DNA from 3 places in the Halomonas sp. 3F2F genome. Region 2 is predicted to be linked to each of the others. Evidence: predicted binding sites of a transcription regulator. Region 2 holds the regulator's gene; each other region holds the start of a gene.

What was found. Region 2 encodes sigma-54, which starts transcription at its own class of promoters, with help from an activator protein. Its sites were predicted from a motif close to TGGCACNNNNNTTGCTNT; they were not measured.
Region 1: INT21_RS17805 (sugar phosphorylase) is a predicted target of sigma-54. The motif match lies at 1,045-1,062, and genes of this name have one in related genera.
Region 3: glnA (glutamate--ammonia ligase) is a predicted target of sigma-54. The motif match lies at 832-849, and genes of this name have one in related genera.

What each region holds. Positions count from the first base shown of each region.
Region 1 is NZ_JABUZE010000175.1:89,982-92,252, forward strand. Features, by position in the region: gene INT21_RS17805 (sugar phosphorylase) at 1-1,012, opposite strand, end outside; gene nrdR (transcriptional regulator NrdR) at 1,251-1,754, shown strand; gene ribD (bifunctional diaminohydroxyphosphoribosylaminopyrimidine deaminase/5-amino-6-(5-phosphoribosylamino)uracil reductase RibD) at 1,754-2,271, shown strand, end outside.
Region 2 is NZ_JABUZE010000130.1:86,319-88,589, reverse strand. Features, by position in the region: gene INT21_RS12935 (PTS sugar transporter subunit IIA) at 1-54, opposite strand, end outside; gene hpf (ribosome hibernation-promoting factor, HPF/YfiA family) at 59-367, opposite strand; gene INT21_RS12925 (RNA polymerase factor sigma-54) at 466-1,881, opposite strand; gene lptB (LPS export ABC transporter ATP-binding protein) at 1,987-2,271, opposite strand, start outside.
Region 3 is NZ_JABUZE010000182.1:91,068-93,338, forward strand. Features, by position in the region: gene INT21_RS18765 (hypothetical protein) at 1-511, opposite strand, end outside; gene glnA (glutamate--ammonia ligase) at 983-2,271, shown strand, end outside.

The DNA of each region.
Region 1 (2,271 bases), on a different contig from region 2:
TGGCAAGCCATGTTTGAAGGGTAGTGGCTTCACCGCGGGTGAGTGTGTGCAATAACAAAGGGGGCAGGGCGAATTGATAGACCATGTGGGCTTCGTCTGGCGCCCCGTTGGCTAACCGTTCTAAGCCAAAGTAACTGATGTTTTCTGCGTGAGGGACATTGGTCTCGGTAATTATCAGCGTGCCCGGCGCTATTTCATCCACAATGGCGCGCAGTAAACGGACCACCGTATGGGTTTCGGGAAGATGGATGCATGGCGTGCCCAGACGCTTCCATAAAAATGCCACTGCATCCAGGCGAATGATACGCACGCCCTGTTGAAGGTAAAACAGCAAGATGCCAACAAACTCAAGCAATACGTCAGGGTTTTCAAAGTTTAAATCGATCTGATCTTCTGAGAAGGTTGCCCATACATGGCGCGTACCCCGACGCGTGGAAATGGGCACTAGCAATGGACTGCTACGTGGTCGAACCACGTCAGAAACATCGGTTTCTGGGTCTACTTCTATAAAGTAATCACGACCTGGCAAGCTTCCGGTTAAATAATCCACAAACCACAGAGACTCGCGAGACACGTGGTTTAGCACTAAATCGCCCATCACGTCATAGTGGCTTGCCAGCTCACGGATATGCTGCCAATCGCCTAGCTCTGGATTAACCTCACGGTAATGAATGACTGAAAAGCCATCATCGCTACTCCAGGGAAAAAAAGGCAGCACATGCACGCCGCTAATACGCTCCCCCAAATAGCGCTGAAGGAACTCATTAAGCACGGCAAGAGGCGGTGTTTCCTCTGCCACAATGGAATCACCGTAGCTAATGACCCATTGATCTTTTTCGCTCCATTTTGGTGCATTATCGCCTTCAGCCGCGGTATTTTCTGTTATGGCTGGCGCCTGTGATGCACTGCGAAAGTGTTCAATGTGTTGTCCAAGACGGCGTTGTACCTCGCTGGCGCGGGGGCCGTAGAGGTGCGCAAGGAAATGGTGGACTGTCTGCTCAAATGGGGTCATAGGGGTGTCCTCTTAAACAACCTACGACAAACGCTGCAGCTTGTGTGCCAAATCGTTACAATGCTAGGTTAACGCCGCGTTTAAAGAAGCGACTATTTTTGCTTGCAAGCGCCCTTAAACTGCATGTCGTTGTAGCGCGTGGCTACTCCGCTGCTAATAATAGTTTGCAATATTGCTTATATGTGCCGTTATCCGCACAAGCTGACACGCTGCACGTACTGACAACAGGTTGACTGCCATGCATTGCCCTTTTTGTGGTGCTAATGATACTCGAGTGACCGACTCGCGGCTGGTAGCCGACGGTGACCAGGTGCGCCGTCGTCGCCAATGCGCTAGCTGCCAAGAGCGCTTCACCACGTATGAAACCGCAGAACTGATTATGCCGAGGGTCGTAAAATCCGACGGCTCACGCGAAACCTTTAACGAGAGCAAGCTGCGGGCAGGCATGTTGCGAGCGCTGGAGAAGCGTCCGGTAAGTGCTGAGGCAATAGAAGCCGCTGTTGAGCGTATTCGCCAATCGCTCCGTGCCCGCGGAGACCGCGAAGTTAATGCACGGGATATCGGTGAGGCCGTCATGAAGGCATTAAGCAACCTGGATCAGGTGGCGTATATCCGCTTTGCATCGGTATATCGTAAGTTTCAGGATCTAGACGAATTTCGCGCCGAGATAGACCGTCTTTCTCAAGATCCAGGCGATCACCCTGCATCAGCCCACAGCGACCCAGATCGCGGAGAGGTTTGATGAACGAGTTGACGGAGAGAGGCTTTACCAGCGCTGATCATCAATTTATGGCGCGTGCTCTGCAATTGGCGGCGAAAGGGCTGTATACAACAGACCCCAACCCCCGGGTAGGCTGTGTTATTGTCCGCTACGATCAACACGCTGAAGGGCAGGTGGTTGGCGAGGGCTTTCACCTCCGTGCTGGCGAACCGCATGCAGAAATTCACGCGCTTAACGCCGCTGGTGCAAAGGCAGAAGGCGCAACGGCTTATGTCACGCTGGAACCTTGTTCCCATACAGGTCGCACTGGCCCTTGTGCCGTTGCGTTAGCGGATGCCAAGGTTGCCCGCGTGGTCGTCGCAATGGTTGACCCTAACCCTTGCGTGAGTGGACGCGGTATCAGGCGGCTTCGGGAATCAGGAATTCAGGTAGATGTTGGGCTGTTGGAACAGGATGCCCGTGCGTTAAATCCTGGCTTTATTTCCCGTATGCAGCACAAGCGTCCCTTTGTGCGTTTAAAAATGGCCATGAGCCTGGA
Region 2 (2,271 bases):
CCCGGGGACGTCATACAGCACGCGCTCCGGGGGAAGTATGGTTTCCAACGTCATTGAGTTAACGCACGCCAGCGCCTTGGGCGCGAGCTTGTGCTTTTTCCTTGTGTTTAACGAGTTGACGGTCAATTTTGTCCGCTAGTGCATCAATCGCAGCATACATATCATTGTCTAATGCTTCTGCGTGTAGATCGGCACCTGCAGCATGCAGGGTGCAGGCAGCTTGCTGACGCTCCTTTTCAACAGATAAGGTCACTTGTACGGTGGTGATATTGTCATAATGGCGCTCAACGCGTTCCAGCTTCTCATTTACATAGTCACGCAAGGCGTCAGTCAGATCTACGTGATGACCAGTGATATTTACTTGCATTGACGTGCTCCTTATCCATCGGACTGTTCTTCGATTGTAACCCTTTTTGCGCTATTGCAAAGCCCCTAGACAGACTTTGTCTCGTTAGCACTGTTTTATTAGCGTAAACGGCGGCGCTCGCTTGAAGAGGGAATACCCATTGATTCACGATATTTGGCCACCGTTCGCCTTGCTACATTAATGCCACCCTCTTCCAATAGCGCCACGAGGCGGCTGTCTGAGAGCGGTTTGCCGGGCGGTTCATCTTGCACCAGTTTTTTGATTCGAGCCCGGATGGCGGTGCTGGAGTGACTGTCGCCGCCGTCCTGGCCACTTACTTGGCTGGAAAAGAAGTATTTGAGTTCGAACACACCGCGCGGGGTATGGATATATTTCTGGGTGGTGACCCTGGAAATAGTAGATTCATGCATTTCAACGGCGTCTGCGATATCGGCTAAGATCAGCGGTTTCATGGCTTCTTCACCGTGTTCCAGAAAGCCTATCTGGCGAGCTATGATTTCTCGGCCCACCCGCAGTAGCGTATCATTTCGACTTGAAAGGCTCTTGATGAGCCAGCGCGCTTCCTGGAGATGCTCTTTTAAAAATTGGTTATCTTGGCTCTTGTCAGCCCGTTTGATGAGGCTTGCGTAGTCAGGTTGAATGCGCAAGCGCGGCAGTGCCTCTGGGTTTAGCTCCAGGTGCCATCCTTCGTGGTCATGGCGGACGACTAAATCTGGCGTTACGTAGCTGTCATCTGTGTCGCCAAAGGCGCTCCCGGGGCGAGGGTCCAGGCTGCGGATCAAGCGGATTACGTCATCAAGCTGCTCATCATCTAGACTTAACCGCCGCTTTAGCAAACGCACATCATCTTTACCGAGCGCTTCAAGAAATTGACGCACTAAGCGCTTGGCAGGCATCAGCAGCGGTGTATCTTCGGGTAGTGAGGCGAGCTGCAGCATTAAGCACTCCCGCAGGTCGCGAGCAAATACACCGGTGGGCTCAAACTGTTGAAGGCGCAGCAAGGTTGTTTCAACTTCACGCTGGCTAAGGCCTTCATGCCCTTGGGCTTTAAGTCCTTCGCGAATGTCATTGAGAGGTTGAGTTAGGTAGCCGTTGGCATCCAGTGCATCGATGAGGCTTTCAGCAATGGCATGGTCGCGTGGTGAAAAATCTGTCATGGCGAGTTGCCAAAGTAAGTGGCCATGCAAACTTTGACCAGCGGCTTGACGCTCAAAGTCAGGCCCCTCGCTGCTGGCACCATGGCTACCTAGGTCTTGATAAGTGTCTGACCAGTCACTGTCAGTTGAGAGTTCGTTAGGAATGCTTTCGGACCATTCAACTTCCTGGGGTTCACTAACGGCCTGTTCGCCGAACTCATCTTCCTGCTCAAGCATTGGATTGGCATCAAGTGCTTGCTGAATTTCTTGACGGAGGTCCAGCGTTGATAGCTGTAACAGGGCGATGGCCTGCTGCAGCTGAGGTGTCATGGTCAGCTGTGTACCGATACGCAATTGAAGAGAAGCTTTCATGACCATCTGAGAACCACTCGTTAATCAGAAAGCTCCACCCTAGTGCGAGTTATGGCTTGGTGCAAGTGCAATAACTATGCCACCACTACTATTTTTTTTGCAGGTGGCTGTTTACAGGCGGAAATCAGCCCCCAAATAAACGTCTCTTACCCGCTGGTTGTTGAGAATTTCCTGAGGGGGGCCACTGGCGATGATATGACCGTCACCTACAATGTAGGCAATATCGCAAATATCTAGTGTTTCCCTGACGTTATGATCAGTGATTAGTACGCCGATATGGCGTTTTTTGAGGGCTCGAATGATCGTTTTAATATCACCCACTGAGATCGGGTCAACGCCGGCAAACGGCTCATCAAGCAGAATAAAGGCAGGCTCTGTCGCGAGGGAGCGTGCGAT
Region 3 (2,271 bases), on a different contig from region 2:
AGGCATAAAGGCGCTGTAGTAAATCAGCAAGCGCTGCTTCATCTAGCTCTGGGTCTAAGCCCCCCAACCGTTCTAGCCACGTGCGCCTGATGGCGATGTAGGGAGGAACAGCGACGCCTGCGCCTAAAAAGCACTGGAGTAAGCGTTCGGATAAGCGGGGTGGTTCGCTGCCAATCAAAAGAGCATCCAGCGTGTACGTGTCTAGCTGGGGATAAAGTAAACACCATAGTTTGGCTGTTAGCGCCCGTTGCTGCATTGCAATCAGCAACCAATCAGCTTGGCTGAGATATGCGGCTTGATTGATCCTTGCGCCCAGTGGCTGGGAAGGGGTAACAAGAAAGTGCGCGCGGTAGCGTTGCTCAATGTCCGGCACGCGCGGATCGGCGGTGGCGCTGGTCACGATAATGGGAAGTGTGTGGTCTGCAAAGCCTGTTTGGCGAATAGCGCGCAGGTGACGTGGTAAAAGGGCACCTGTGACTGACGCATCAACAATAAAGCAGACCGTGCCCATGTGAGTGGCTTCCTGTGTTGTGAAACCTGTTTGTTATTAAATCTATCTGTTTGTAATCAATTGTAGGTGTGAGTTTCTTTTGGTATCAAGCTAAAGTTCACAGTGATGAGGAAAATAATAGATGCTTGATATGCACCATGTTGGTGCTTGCGGGTCTCTGGTTGGTCTTTATTGGTGCGTTTTTCTGAGCTAGGTGGCTTTTTAGGGCTAAGTTCGTTCTTTCGCAGAGCATTATGCTACATGAAGAAGCGCAGTATTTTATTTTTTATCTTTTATAAAACAAATGCTTGTTGTTTTTTTATGCCATATTGGTGCAGAGTTGGCATGTTCCGTGCTTGGTATTAGGCAGCGGCTAGCGGGTCGTAGGCAGATGCCTCTCGGCGTGCTACAACGATAGCCGGTTTGTTTAATAACTCTTTTATCGGTAGCTTACTGTCACAAGCTTAAGCCACGTTCATACCGGAGGACACTATGTCAGCCAAGACTCTCGCGCTAATCGAAGAACATGATGTTAAATGGGTAGATCTGCGTTTCACCGACACGCGCGGTAAAGAGCAGCACGTCACCGTACCGGCACGGGACGTGGACGAAGAGTTTTTTGAAAATGGTCAGATGTTCGATGGTTCCTCTATCGAGGGCTGGAAAGGCATCAACGAATCCGACATGATTCTTCGTCCTGAAGATGGCACTGGTTTCCTCGACCCCTTCACCGAAGACGCTACCCTGATCCTGCGTTGCGATATCATCGAGCCTGCCACTATGCAGGGCTATGACCGTGACCCGCGTTCTATTGCCAAGCGCGCAGAAGCTTACCTGCAGTCCACCGGCCTGGGCGACACCGCCTTCTTTGGCCCTGAGCCTGAGTTCTTCATTTTCGACGAAGTCCATTGGAAATCTGACATTCAGGGTTCCATGTACAAAATCACCTCTGATGAAGGTGCTTGGGCGACCAGTAATCAGGTAGAAGGTGGCAACTTGGGGCACCGCCCGCGCGTTAAAGGCGGCTACTTCCCGGTTCCCCCGGTTGATAGTTTCCATGACATGCGTGGTGCAATGTGTAACACCCTGGAAGCGATTGGCCAGACCGTTGAGGTTCACCACCACGAGGTTGCTAACGCGGGTCAGAACGAAATCGGCGTTAAATTCAACACGCTGGTGAAGAAAGCTGACGAAGTTCAGGAAATGAAATACGTGATCCACAACGTGGCTCACGCTTACGGCAAAACTGCTACGTTCATGCCGAAGCCGCTGGTAGGCGACAACGGGTCTGGTATGCACGTACACCAGTCGTTCTGGAAAGATGGCCAGAACCAGTTCGCGGGTGACGAGTACGCTGGGCTTTCCGAAATGGCGCTTTACTACATTGGCGGTGTGATCAAACACGCTCGTGCTCTGAACGCCTTCACGAACGCGTCTACTAACTCGTACAAGCGTTTGGTGCCAGGCTTTGAAGCGCCGGTTATGTTGGCTTATAGCGCTCGTAACCGTTCTGCCTCTATCCGTATTCCGTATACCGCCAGCCCGAAAGGTAAGCGTGTTGAAACACGTTTCCCTGACCCGACTGCTAACCCCTACCTGGCGTTCGCGGCGCTGCTGATGGCGGGTATCGACGGTATTAAGAATAAGATTCATCCTGGCGATGCCATGGATAAGAACTTGTACGACCTGCCGCCAGAAGAAGGTAAGTCAGTACCGACCGTTGCCAACAGCCTGGACCAAGCGTTGGAAGCACTCGATGCAGACCGCGCGTTCTTGACCGA